DNA from 2 places in the Pelosinus sp. IPA-1 genome. Region 2 is predicted to be linked to the other one. Evidence: a T-box and tRNA genes for the amino acid it is inferred to sense, from the RefSeq annotation. Region 2 holds a T-box; the other holds one or more tRNA genes.
What was found. The T-box of region 2 lies ahead of QSJ81_RS23005 (valine--tRNA ligase). A T-box ahead of a tRNA ligase gene usually reads a tRNA of that ligase, here a tRNA-Val.

Region 1 (7,388 bases), on a different contig from region 2:
CCATAGCTGGCGTATGAAACGCCCGCTTTTTGCTGTGTTTTTATGACATCTTCTTTTTGAGTTATTTTTAATCGGTCTGTGTTATCCGATGGTGCTTAAAATAATTATATTAAATTAATATCACTGTCTACATTGTATTCACCTCCTGCAGTTAGCTATCATATAATGCAGTGAGTAGATAAAAAGGAGGAATACTTATGGGATTCGGTTTTGGAAGCGGCGGTCGCAATGGATTTGGCGGTTCCAGCTGTATTATCATAATTATCATCATCATCTTGTTATTTTGCTGTTGCGGTGAAGACTCTTTCTCTAGTTGCTAATTTTTAAATTAAACCACCAATTTCCAATTTCTTGCAACCACGCTTCGCCTGGCGTGGTTTTTTTTTGTATAGAAGAAGCGCCCCGAAGGACGCCCATAAACCTACCAGCAGTGATCATGTTTACAGCCACACTTACAGCACTCGCAACAATTATCAAAGCAGTGATGGCATACAGGACATTCACGACATTCTATATCACATTCGAAATGACATTTTGGGCACCTACGACAACACTTTAAACACTTTTTTTGAAGATGACAGCAATCCCGGTCAGAATCAGCACTCATTTTTTTATCAACCCTCCTTATTATCTTTATTACATAATATGTTGCTTTGATAAAAAATGTCCCTCGGTGGAGTAAAAGAAAAAGAGCCCAAAGGCTCAAGGATAATTTATATAATAAAGTAACTCCACATAAGAAAGGAAATACAATGCCTTATTTATTGAAATTATTTTAGATCTGGCCTTGCTGTAGAGCAAACTGCCAATTGGAGATAACTTCATATATATCCAAATCAACCTTTTTAAAATGGCTGTTCTTTTTAGAGCAGCTATCGTAATTTTTACCACCCTTATGGCGACTTTCAACCTACTTAAATAACTAACTCATAAATTCTATCATATCCGAGATAATGTTCACTAAGAAGCTTTTCAAGTGAATCTCTGCACTTTGGATCTTCTCTCCACGCCAGACCACATCCAGCTGCAATAGCTCTTGGTAAAGGAATTATGCGACCGCTAAAACCTTTCTCTTTGGCAGCTTCCTCAAAAGCCATAGCTTCTGTGGTCGTTTTAAAGGTTACTACACATTGCAATTCTTTTGGTCTCATGAGCTTTCTTCCTCCAGTAGCCGCATAGCGCGTATAGCCTCGTCCACCTCGTTATTAGTATTAAAATGTGAAAAACTAAAACGCACCATACCCTGCTCCACGGTTCCAAAGACCCTGTGGACTCCTGGGGCACAGTGGGCTCCAGCCCGAGTTGCAATACCGAAACGTTCAAAAAGTTCATCGGCTATTTCTCCTGAATCAATATCTCTTAGGTTAAGTGCAACAACAGGAGTCCTGACTGCTGCATTAAAATCACCATATAGAGTTACTCCAGGCAAATCTTTGACCCCATCTGCAAACCGATTTGCAAGATCAGTTGCTTCCTTAAAAATTCTTAACTGATCATACCTATTCAAGTAATCGCAAGCTGCCAAAAGGCCAACTAGACCATGAGTATTCAATGTGCCAGCCTCAAGTGCTGCAGGCAAAAACTTGGGCATAACATGGGAAAAACTGTCCACTCCTGTTCCTCCGACCTTAAAGGGATCTGGCTGAACTCCATTAGCTAGACAAAGCATACCGATCCCCTGTGGCCCAAGAAGACTTTTATGTCCAGAGCAGCAAAGTGCTGATATCCCGACCTTTTCCATGTCGATAGGGAGTAAACCGGCCGTCTGGGAAGCATCTAAGATCAATAAAAGACCATGTTGTTTACATACCTTACCTGCCCTTTCAATATCTAAAACATTCCCTGTCACGTTTGAAGCATGAGTTAATACCACGGCCTTCGTTTCTGCACGAACTGCAGCCTCTATGCTTTCTATAGGAATACACCCTTTTTTATCTGCAGGGACCACTGTCAGGTTAACACCACGCTTCTCCATAAGATAAAGAGGGCGCAAGACACTATTGTGTTCAAGAGATGTGGTGATGCAATGGTCCCCAGGCTTAAGAAGACCTTGAATGGCAATATTCAAACTTTCTGTAGCATTTGATGTGAACACCACCCGTGATGGATCTCCCACATGAAATAGGTGTGATATCGTTTCTCTGGTTTTATATACCAGACGACTGGCATCTAGGGCTGCACCATGTGCTCCACGCCCACTGTTTCCAGTGCCCTGCAAAGCACGATAAACAGCTTCGGCTACTTCTGGCGGCTTATGAAAAGAAGTTGCTGCATGATCTAAATAAATCATAATTTGATCCTCTCATTAAACAGTGTCATTATTTTTTCTCATGGCTTTACAATCTTTGTAGCCTGCATTTGCTTTTCCACTATAACATACATATTTGTGACGGAGCCTACCCCTAATTTTTCACTCAAACCATAATGATTTAGGCAAGTTCCACAAGTTAAAATCTCCACGCCTTGCGATTCTAAAAGTTTCAAATCAACTAGAGAATCTGCTCCCTCTACAGATAGCTTTGCTCCATTATTATATAGCAGAATTGTTTCAGGCAGCTGATCCTGTTCGGTCAAAGCATAAATGAAGCCCTTCATGAGTGTGCGGCCTAATTTTTCATCGCCTTCGCCCATTTTATCTGAAGAAAATACTACAACAGTTTTATCCATTCTGCTATCTGGAATACAAACAGTTTTTTCTACTTTTTCATTATTAGAAGTTCCAGTCACTGTTAAAGTCACAAGGTAGTGATTCTCATCAATTTTTTCTGAAGATACTTCAAAATGTTTCTGTGCAGCCATTTTGCTCAAATTCTGTACAGCAATAAAATTATCTACAGCTACCTCTACAGTATCCCCCTCATGAAGGGTTGCCAATACTTTCTTAGTTTCTACAACAGGTATTGGACAAGCTTTTCCTCTAGCATCTAATGTTTGCTTCATTTTCATTCTCCCTTATCTTACAATAATTCTCTTATCATCTTTTTTTGTAACCGTTCCAACCAACCCACAAGGCAATCCCAAGGATTTGATTTCATGTAAAACAAGTTCTGCATCTTCAAGAGGTAAGCTGATTAGAAGCCCACCTGATGTCTGCGGGTCAAAAAGGATCTCTTCCATGGCGAAAGGAACCTTTCTGAAGTCTACTCGATCTCCCACGTGATTGCGATTTCGTTGTGCAGCTGCGGTGAGAAAAAACTCATTTGCATAATGAACTGCCTCTGGTATATAGGGTATTTGCAGGCTATCAATCTCAGCCCCAAAACCATCTCCTAACATCTCCTGAAGATGACCTAGAAAACTAAAACCCGTCACATCTGTGCAAGCATGTACACGGTACTTTCCGATAATTTCCGCTGCATATTTATTAAGGGTCGTCATAGAACGGATGGCCAGATCCATGGCTTCCTTAGAACTCTCGCCTACTCGCTGGGCAGTACAAACAATACCTACGCCCAGAGGTTTTGTTAAAAGCAGGTAATCTCCCTCTTGGCAGGCATTGTTCTTGTAAATCTTATCTGGATGGATGGTACCCATTACAGAAAGACCATACTTCACATCACTATCAGCAATGGAATGTCCACCTACCAGGATGCCTCCTGCCTCTTGTACTTTTTCATTGCCTCCCCGCATGATTTCTCCCAAAATATTTAGATCCATCTTCTCAGGGAAGCACACAATATTAAGTGCCGTCTTGACCTGTCCTCCCATTGCATATATATCTGAAAGAGCGTTAGTCGCTGCGATCTGTCCAAAAGTATAAGGGTCGTCCACCATAGGCGGGAAAAAATCCAGTGTCTGAACAACTGCTACATCATCTGTCAACTGATATACAGCCGCATCATCAGAACTATCAAAGCCTACCAGCAAATTTGGATCTGCACCCTTAGGCAACTTCTGAAGAACGGAAGACAACATTCCCGGCCCTAGTTTAGCGGTGCAACCTCCGCCTTTACAAAAAACAATCTCCTCATGCATACTTCACTCGTCCTTTCCTATTCTTGCGCATCAACAGCGACGGTAAACAATCTTCACTGCCATTCGCCTTATGTATTAAACTATAGTTTACTTATATTCCAATTTTACCACACAAATACACGAAACCCTCCCTAATTTTGCGAATTTGTATATTTTTGCAATACCCCTTAAGGAAAAAATGCCCAAACCAACCGAAGTGAATGTTTTTTCTGCTATAATATCAATGTTAACGAATGTATTTTTAGCAAATGAAACAAAAAGAGCGGTTAAAGGGATGAATAAAAATTGTACAAAGTAATTTCTATCCAAGATTCATTACAATTGCCTAATCGATTGTTTATTGATGTCCGTACACCAAAGGAATTTGCGGAAGGGCATTTACCTGGAGCATTGAATATTCCTATATTCTCTAATGATGAACGAGCCTCAGTTGGTACATTGTATAAACAAGTTAGTGTTGATGCTGCTAAACAACTAGGGTTAGAAATTGTATCACCTAAATTGCCCGATATAATAAAAACCATCACAGCTTATGCAAAAAATCATCAAATTGTTATATATTGCTGGCGTGGCGGAATGCGTTCTAAGTCCATTGCCAACATTTTGGACATGCTAAATGTTTCAGTATGTCAATTGGCTGGAGGCTATAAATCATATCGCCGTTATGTTCTGGATCACTTGGAATCATTTGATCTAAAGCCTCAGGTTTTGGTACTGCATGGTGCCACTGGAGTTGGAAAAACAACAATGCTCAATAAATTGTCATCACAAGGAATCCCAACAATTAATTTAGAGGAACTTGCCAATCACCGCGGTTCTGTCTTTGGACAAATTGGCCTCGGCAATAGCACACCAATGCCTATGTTTGAAACTGCAATTTTAAATCTTTTAGAAGAATTCAACAATGAACCTTACTTCATTGTTGAATGCGAAAGCAATCGAATCGGCAATGTCTATATACCTAAAGTTTTATATCAACGTATGCAGTCAGGCAAAAAAATACTTGTTCACGCTAGTATTCCAACAAGGGTGCAGCGATTAATTGCCGAGTATAGTACCAATGATTCTATTGATAAAGCAAAAATACAGCAGGGCATTCAGGCTATTTCGAAAAATTTAGGTAAGAAAAAAACGGCATTCTTACTGGAATGCCTCACAAATAACCATATTGAAGAATTAGTTACCACTTTGCTCACGGATTACTATGATCTTTTGTATGGATTTGAAAGTCCAAAGAACGTTGCCTATGATGCAATTATCAATGCTGAGAACCTAGATCAGGCAACAGCAGAATTTGTGGCTATGGTGCAAAACTTAAAGTAATAATAAAATTTTTATTCAAGATACTCATCCTCTCCTTCTTTCAGAATATAAAATATAGGTATCTTTGGTTGTTATCATTTTGAATGTAGGTTTCGTTTTCATTGCGATTTTTATGGGCTAGTTCCTTAGTAAGATCTAGAGACCTAGACAATTTCTACGCAAGTAGAATGCATGGACCGGCCAGAAATCCAAGACAAACCAGTCGTTGCATGTGGTGATATTAAAGCACGACACGGCAGTGTACTTGCAAAAAACTATCCAGCTAAAGCACTCGGAGTTAAGACAGGTGATGCCATTTGGGAAGCGAAGCAGAAATGCAAGTTCCTTATCAGATAACTAGTGTCGCCTAACTAAGTAACTGGAGATAATACATGCAGGAGGCGATAATATGAATCAAAATAGGAGCAGCAACGAAAATAAAAATGTAGAATCTAACGAAAAAGTTAATGAAAGCAGTAATGTTGAACAACTTTGAATATAAATACAATAAGTATAATGTAAATTCTGGATACAATAGCAAAAAGCCCCGCCCTACCAATTGAGGTAAGACGGGGCTTTTTCAATTATTTTTTAGATGTGTCTATGTACTTAGCCCCGCATTTGGAGCACTCATGTACTTTTTGTTCAGTAACAACCATGTTTACTTGACAGTATTTACACTTCAGAATAAACACCTCCCAATTCAACGTGCTTATGCTCAATATCTAGTAGTAATGCCCACTTGATAGCCATTTATACTCCTTATGCGCTCTGCCTTAATTAAAACGTCAGCCTTAGCCCAATCTTGGCCTTCTTATCATAAGCCTGTCCACATACAGTAAACATTCATTAAAAATGTCCATTTAAAAATGTGATAAGGTACAACATAAGATACAACTTTACATAAGAAAAGCCCTCGCATACCTGCGAAGGCTTGAATTTACTGGTGGGGTTAGGCGGACTCGAACCGCAGACCTCTTCGATGTCAACGAAGCGCTCTAACCAACTGAGCTATAACCCCTTATTATGTTATTCCACTACCAATGTCTTTTGAGACTTAGATGGTGGAGCACTCTTTATATTATAGAGTATTGATCGAATCTTTGCAAGTATATTTATAAATTTTATGTAATGCTATTATGAATAAAGGGGTGTTTTACCATCCCTTATTAAAATTCGTCGTCATACTCGTCTTCATCTTCTTCTTCGTATTCTTCAACGATTTCTTGGAGACGTCTTAAATTATCTATAAGATCTTCATTTGCCGTTTCTCTAAGTTCTTGAAGGGTTGCAATTAAGCCTTCATAGCTTGATTCCAACGGTAAAACCATTGTTTTTGTAATATCAATGTCTATATCTTCTAAAATCATGATTTCCATGATCTCTTCCATTTTCTCTTTGCCTAATTTCTTAACACTTTCTAAGGTACTTTTGATTAGCTCTCCTGTTTCCTCTGTAATTTCCTTGACGCTTAGAATATAGTCTTCTTCAGTACGTTCAATCGTGTAATATAAATTTCCCCGCTCGTTTATCCCGTCGAAAGTAAAAGGCTCGCCTATTTTAATGGCTTCTAATATCCGCTCTTCAATTTCTAGATAGATATCATCAAGCCCTTCATGACTTGTTTTTTCTTCGCCAAAGGTTAATGAATAACTTTTTCCCGGCCGATTCAATAAACCTTCTCTATTATCATTGTCAAAAACTTTCACTTAGCATTCCTCCGATTACCATTTTAAAAATAACTACTGATATTTCGACTATTGTTTCTGTAATTCCTCTTTGTATCATTAGAAATTTGAAAGTACCCTGACAGACAGAAAAGCCTTATGCTTCTAACATGAGGCTAATGAGATCATTCTTTCTTAAAAATGTAGTGTATTATTTAACTTAATAGTAGTTTGCCACCAATGGCCAATAAGATAAGACCAACTATTTGATTCCAACCATAGGCCATTTGTGTCAAGCCAAATGCGCCAAAATGGTCGATGACAATGGCGGTTAATACCTGTCCAATAATAATTGCTGTTGTAGCATTGGCAACCCCTACCTGTGGTATACTAGCAGCCACCAAATAAATAATACCTACACCAACCACTCCACCTAAGTAAACA
Region 2 (7,388 bases):
TTCAGGTTTAGCTTCTGCATCATCTAATAATTGAATAGGTTCTGCAGCAGCTAACGTTTTCAAATATGACAAGTTCTTTGCAAAAACTTCTTGCAGCTCTTTCGCAACAATTTGCAAAATAACCTCACTCTTTTTCCCTGGTGGCACATTGACCTCGGCACGCATATTTCGAATGGACTTAATGGTTTCCATAATAGTATTCATTTGAGTTTCTACATCGTCATTAATCAATGTTGAACTGTCCATTGGCCAATCAGCTACCATAATACTTTGCCCTTCATGCGGCAAGTGCTGCCAGATGGTTTCTGTAATAAAAGGCATAAAAGGATGTAATAGTTTTAGTGTATTTTCAAGTACATACCATAGGACATATTGGGCAGTTGCACGCGCTGTAGATTCTTCTTTATTGTATAATCTTGCTTTTGCCATTTCAATATACCAATCGCAATACTCATTCCAAATAAACTCATATAGCAGACGAGCTGCTTCTCCTAATTCAAATCGTTCTAAATTACGTGTCACTTCATTCACAGTCTTTGCATAACGACTTAAAATCCACTTATCTGCTAAGGTAAAGTTGTCTTCCTGCTTTGCCCTTACTCCATAATTGGCTAATGTATCAACACTATCTACATCTTCCAAATTCATTAGCACGAAACGGGAAGCATTCCATAATTTATTGGCAAAGTTACGACTTGACTCTACTCTTTCCCAGTAAAAGCGCATATCATTTCCTGGCGTATTACCAGTCACTAAGGTAAACCGCAAAGTATCTGCACCATTTTTATCAATAACTTCTAATGGATCAATCCCATTCCCTAAGGATTTACTCATTTTCCGTCCTTGGGAGTCCCGAACCAAACCATGAATAAAAACATGTTTAAAAGGAATTTCCTTCTTAAACTCTAATCCCATCATGATCATTCTAGCTACCCAGAAGAAAATAATATCATATCCTGTTACCAATACACTAGTAGGATAAAATTGTTCTAATTCCTCGGTATCTTCTGGCCAGCCCATAGTGGAAAAAGGCCACAAGCCGGAACTAAACCAGGTATCTAGTACATCCTCATCTTGTTCAATTTTATGACTGCCGCACTTTGGACATACATTAACTTCTTCCCTTGCTACAATAGTTTCACCACATTCGCAATACCAAGCGGGAATACGATGTCCCCACCAAATTTGCCTTGAAATACACCAGTCCCGTATATTGCTCATCCAATTAATGTACGTTTTTGTAAATCGTTCGGGAACAAATTGAATTTCACCTGAAGTCACAGTTTCAATGGCTGGTTCAGCTAGCGACTGCATTTTAACAAACCATTGCTTAGATACCAAAGGTTCTACAACTGTGGTACAACGTTGGCAATGACCTACTGCATGCATATGGTCATCAATTTTCACCAAATACTCTTTCTCATCTAAATCCTTGACTAATACTTTACGGCACTCATAACGATCAAGTCCTGCATATTTACCCGTGCCTTCTGACATTTTTCCATCGTTATCAATTACTACAATTTGCGGTAATTTATGACGTAATCCCATTTCAAAATCGTTAGGGTCATGAGAAGGAGTAATCTTAACCGCACCTGTACCAAAAGCCTGATCAACGTATTCATCGGCAATTACGGGAATTAATCTTCCTACTAACGGCAGAATTAGATTTTTTCCAATCAAATGGCTATATCTGGCATCTTCCGGATTAACTGCTACTGCGGTATCTCCCAAAATAGTTTCTGGCCGCGTAGTAGCTACTGTCAAATACTCACCTTCACTCCCCTCTACTGGGTAACGAACATGGTATAAATGACCTGGCTTTTCTTCATGTTCTACTTCAATATCACTTAAAGCAGTATTGCAGCGTGGACACCAATTAGTGATCCGATTTCCCTGATAAATAAGGCCTTTTTCATATAAAGAAACAAAAACTTCCCGTACAGCCTTGGAACAACCTTCGTCCATGGTAAAACGCTCTCGCTGCCAATCACAAGAAGCACCCAAACTTTTCAGTTGTTTAATAATTCTGTCGCCATACTGTTCTTTCCATTCCCAAACCTTTTCAATAAACTTTTCCCGCCCCATATCATAACGAGAAATGCCTTCCTTTGCTAACATCTCTTCTACTTTAATTTGGGTAGCAATACCTGCATGGTCTGTTCCTGGCATCCACAATGTATTGTAGCCTTGCATACGGCGAAAACGAATTAAAATATCTTGTAATGCATTATCTAAAGCATGCCCCATATGTAATTGCCCCGTTACATTAGGAGGCGGAATAACAATACTAAAAGGTTTTTTCCCCTTATTTACTTCCTGATGAAAGAAACCATTATCTTCCCAATATTTATACCATTTTGCTTCTACCGCCTGAGGGTCATATACTGTTGGAATATTTTTTTCTGTCAAAATTAACTCCTCCTACTTTTTGAAAAATAAAAAAGCTCCTTCATCCTATAAAAGGACGAAAGAGCATACTTTCGTGGTACCACCTTGTTTCTTCGAGTAAAGAGAAATAATACTTACTCGAACTCCAATACCATAACGGGGCATAACCGACTGCACCTACTATAAGTTCAATGCAATAGCTCCAGGACTACCTTCCGCTACCCCATTCCGAGAGATCTTTCAGCCAAGGATCTCCTCTCTAATCGGCGGCAATAACGTACTCCTTCCTATCATCGCTTTTAATATATATACCATACTATACCTATAGTATACAGTCTTTGTCAAGATTAGTGAAAAAATACTATATCGATACTACTTAGGCAAAATCTTTTACAGGAAGCTTCAACAAATGCATCATCTGTAGAAAATTGTCAGCTTTTAACTCTTGCCCCGCTAGCAGAGCAATTTTAGCACAAGTTCGTGCATCATGCAGAGCATTATGATGATCAAAGTCAATCTGAAAACGCTGAGCTAATGTATTAAGCTTATAGTTCTCTCCACCAGGCCATGTTTTTTTCGCAATTTGAACTGTACAACTATGTTTAAAAAATGGCATAGGCAATGAATATTCCCTCAGGATACCTCGTAGCACGCTAATATCAAAAGTTGCATTATGGGCAATCACAATTTTATTTTCAAGATGCGGACGAATCCGTTCCCACAATTGATCAAAAGTTGGTTTATTCACTACATCTTCTGGGTGAATGCCATGCACCTGTATATTACGATAGTCAAATTTAAGAACTGGCGGGCGTATTAAAGAGTAAGCTGATCGGACGATTTGTCCATTTTCCACTGTTACCGCAGCCATGCTACATACACTAGAACGACTCGCATTGGCCGTTTCAAAATCAATTGCTACGAAATTCATTCTTATTGGCGCTAACTCGCGCACTTACTCCTCTCCATGATACATTATTTTTTAGATACATATTCTTTAGTATATCATAATATCGAATTACATCGATAGCCTTAATTCAACTACATTCTTAAATTGCACTAATACACAAATTACCCAAATTCGCATCCTAGTTAGAATTAGAAGTCCTGAGAGTGAGTAAAGGATATTATAAAAGTACTACCTCGCCCTTCTTCGGACTGCACCTCAATACTACCATTATGCTTATTAATGATGCTTTCACAAATTGCTAAGCCCAAACCAGTCCCATTATCCTTTGTTGTATAGAAAGGATTGAATATTTTCTCTAACTTTTCCTTTGCTATGCCACTACCTGTATCAGAAATCGTTACTACAATTTGTTCGTCAACTAAAGTCGTCCGAATTGTCAACATACCGCTATCATCCATTGATTCAATTCCATTACGGGTTAGATTAAAAAGTACTTGCTTAATTTCTTTCTCGCTTAATAATTGATCAGGGAGATTTTCCGCTAAACATAGATCTACTACCACATTATTCTTGGTTGCATCCGTTGCCACAAGAGGAAATGCTTGCCTAATTATAGTATTAATGTTGTGCTTATTTCGTTCAATCTTTGTGTTTCCTGCTAGAGAAAGAAAATCCGTAATAATGCTTTCAATGCGAATTAATTCTCCTAAAACAATATCAAATTGTTCATTTAAACTAGCTGGTACTTTAGATCCTAAATATTGCAAATATCCCTTAATTACTGTCATTGGATTGCGTATTTCATGTGCTACGCCAGTCGCCATTTCCCCGATGAGATTCAATCTATCCATTTTGTATAATGCATGACGCATTTGTTCATATTCTGTAATATCATGAAATATCGCTAGTGCCCCCCTATTTCGCCCTTCCATATCTCTTATTGGAATCGCGTTAATCAACATTTGCTTATTCATTATATCGTTAGAGACATTCCTCACCGCGATTCCGCGCAACGCTTTTTGCAAAGGACTCTCTTTCCACTGAGTACCAATATGGGCTGTACGAAACTCAGGGTTTGAACCGATTAATTTTTCTTTTGTAAATCCAGGGAAAAATAAATCAATATAGGCTTGATTACCATTTTTAAAATTACCAAGTTCATCTACCATAATAACCGCAAAAGGACAAAGATCAATGAGTTGATTAAAATCCCGAGCCGATTGTACAGCGCTTAATTGAGACAACTTTCGTATTGTAATATCTCTAACTGTGCATAAAACTGCCTCCACAATTCCCGCAGAACTATATAGAGGATAGAGATAATACTCAAAATAGCTGATTCCATAACTTGTTAATTGAGGATCCTTTAACTCATTTTCCACTGGTTGTCCCATTGAGAAAACAGTTGCAAGGTCCTGTTCTAATTGCTCATTATGAGGTAGCCCTATTTCTCTACGTTCCTTTCCTTCCATATCAGAAGGTTTTAAGCCGATATAACGTGCTCCAAATCCATTGACAAATAAGTACCTGTGTTGCTTATCAAATACACTTACCTGGTCTGGAAAACTACATTCCTTAACTGGATTATTAGCGATAATTTTTTCTAACTGTTCCTCTGTTGATTTTAAATTACGGATGTACTCTTTAATTGCCCCTGACACAATATCTTACCCTCCAAAATTCACCTATCTACCAACATATTACAATATAACGATATGCATAATTTGTAATTTTATGGTAATGTTTTCATAGTTTTAATTATAATTTAAATATTTGTGTCTTTAGGGGGAGAATTTTAAAAATTAAAAAGAAAAAGACCAAAATACAAGGCAGAAATAGCCTTTTTTTAGTCTTTTTGTCGTATAGTTTATCCGATGACTAAACCGCTCTAAGACTCCCATCTTCATCTCGTTAACAGCCTGTAATATCCTGCCCTCTAGTTAAGATAACAGTCTGTAAACTCGAAGTAAGTTCGCTCTAAGGATTTTCGAATCCAAGGCTCACTTATCTCGTTAACAGCCTGTAATATCCTGCCCTCTAGTTAGGATAACAGTCTGTAAACTCGAAGTAAGTTCGCTCTAAAGATTTTCGAATCCAAGGCTCACTTATCTCGTTAACAGCCTGTAGTATCCTGACCTCTGGTTAGGATAACAGTCTGTAAACTCGAAGTAAGTTCGCTCTAAGGATTTTCGAATCCAAGGCTCACTTATCTCGTTAACAGCCTGTAGTATCCTGACCTCTGGTTAGGATAACAGTCTGTAAACTCGAAGTAAGTTCGCTCTAAGGATTTCGAATCCAAGGCTCACTTATCTCGTTAATAGCCTGTAATATCCTGCCCTCTAGTTAGGATAACGGTCTGTAAAACTCGAAGTAAGTTCGCTCTAAGGATTTTCGAATCCAAGGCTCACTTATATAAGTGGGAGTTAAGAGCGGCTAAGTCCCTGGATAAGAAAGGCTAAGATTCAGATGGAGTTAAAACTCCATCTGAATCAAGTCTTCTTTATAAGTAAACAAAGTAAATATAAATATTAGAAATTATTATAGATAGTATCATCAATGGAAAGGCAATCTTCATGTAGCCAATAAAAGATATTGGCCTACCATGGGCAGCAGCTAGACTTGATACCACTACATTAGCAGAAGCACCGATTAAAGTACCATTCCCACCAAGACAGGCCCCTAACGACAAGGTCCACCATAGGGATGTAACATCTATATGACCAATTTCTCCCATTGATTTTATTAAAGGAATCATGGTAGCCACAAAGGGAATGTTGTCGACAAAAGCAGAACCGATAGCAGAGAGCCAAAGAATTAGAACGTGCATCAAAATAGTATTTCCCTGGGTAACATTCATTGCCCAATGTGCTACCATCCTAATAATTCCTGTAATCTCAAGCCCACCTACTAAAATGAACAAGCCTATAAAGAAGAAAATGGTGTTCCATTCTATTTCCTTAAAAACGTCTTCTGGTTCAAGGCCTCCTACCAGCAGTAGAATTGCTGCCCCTGCCATTGCCACAGTGGCGGAGTCCAAATGAAGAGTTTGATGCAATACAAATCCACCAATCGTCAGACATAAAACGGCAATACATTTTTTCATTAAAGGGATATTTACTAGAAATGAAGATTCTTCTAAGGTCATAATGCGTTGTTTTTGATTAGGACAAATCTCCATATCCTTCCGATATAGCCAATAAAGAGCCAAACAAGTTACAATACTTATCATTACTATCGGTGGTATGAGATTGATTGCAAAATCATTAAACCCGAGCCCTGTAGCACTGCCAATCATAATATTGGGTGGATCACCAATTAAAGTAGCAGTCCCTCCAATATTGGATGCTAATATTTCTGCAATAAGAAAAGGAATCGGATTGATCTGCAGCATATCGCTAATCGCAAAAGTAACGCTAGTAAATAAGAGTACTGTCGTAACATTATCCAAAAGTGCAGAGCAAGCCGCTGTCAGGCAAAAAAAGACGACGAGAATTTTCAATGGATTACCATTTACCAACTTAGCAGACTTCAATGCCATATATTGAAACAACCCTGTTTTACTGGTTATGGACACAATGATCATCATACCAACTAAAAGACCAATCGTATTGAAATCAATCATCTTTATGGCTTCTTCTTGTGACATAATTTTAAGTAATAAAATAAAAATAGCACCTATAAGAGCAACTTTTGTCCTGTGAACTTTTTCCGAAATAATCACTGCATAACATATTACAAACAAAATCAAAGCAATCCAAGCCTGTTCCGATAACATGATATTCTCCTTACCTCTTATTTTTAAAAACTCTTTGTCATTCTTTATCTTTCAAAAAGGCTAAAGGGCAGTTAAACTGTCCTTTAGCCTTTTTGATTTAAATATCATTCTATTTAAAGCCGAAAAAAACATATTACTTTAACTTAAACCTTCCGGGCTAACTTTACCCTCTGATTAAATACTCTAACAATATTTTAGTATCTTCTGGTTCTGAAGCAACAATTTCAATTTCATCGATTTTTGCTTCACTAAATATTTTTGATAATGCTAAATACTGACACAGTTTTGATTTTAAATTTAACCGATCACCTT

Region 1: it has a tRNA-Val gene. The T-box ahead of QSJ81_RS23005 (valine--tRNA ligase) is inferred to sense a tRNA for this amino acid. The anticodon was not compared.

What each region holds. Positions count from the first base shown of each region.
Region 1 is NZ_BSVC01000006.1:272,715-280,102, reverse strand. Features, by position in the region: gene QSJ81_RS16395 (hypothetical protein) at 198-320, shown strand; gene QSJ81_RS16390 (putative Se/S carrier protein) at 915-1,151, opposite strand; gene QSJ81_RS16385 (aminotransferase class V-fold PLP-dependent enzyme) at 1,148-2,290, opposite strand; gene yedF (sulfurtransferase-like selenium metabolism protein YedF) at 2,329-2,940, opposite strand; gene selD (selenide, water dikinase SelD) at 2,953-3,975, opposite strand; gene mnmH (tRNA 2-selenouridine(34) synthase MnmH) at 4,261-5,298, shown strand; gene QSJ81_RS16365 (Y-family DNA polymerase) at 5,470-5,634, shown strand; tRNA gene QSJ81_RS16360 (tRNA-Val) at 6,222-6,298, opposite strand; gene QSJ81_RS16355 (hypothetical protein) at 6,447-6,986, opposite strand; gene QSJ81_RS16350 (DMT family transporter) at 7,160-7,388, opposite strand, start outside.
Region 2 is NZ_BSVC01000012.1:4,651-12,038, forward strand. Features, by position in the region: gene QSJ81_RS23005 (valine--tRNA ligase) at 1-2,412, opposite strand, end outside; T-box leader at 2,461-2,694, opposite strand; gene QSJ81_RS23010 (3'-5' exonuclease) at 2,768-3,346, opposite strand; gene QSJ81_RS23015 (ATP-binding protein) at 3,490-4,962, opposite strand; gene QSJ81_RS23020 (ArsB/NhaD family transporter) at 5,802-7,076, opposite strand; gene QSJ81_RS23025 (polya polymerase) at 7,240-7,388, opposite strand, start outside.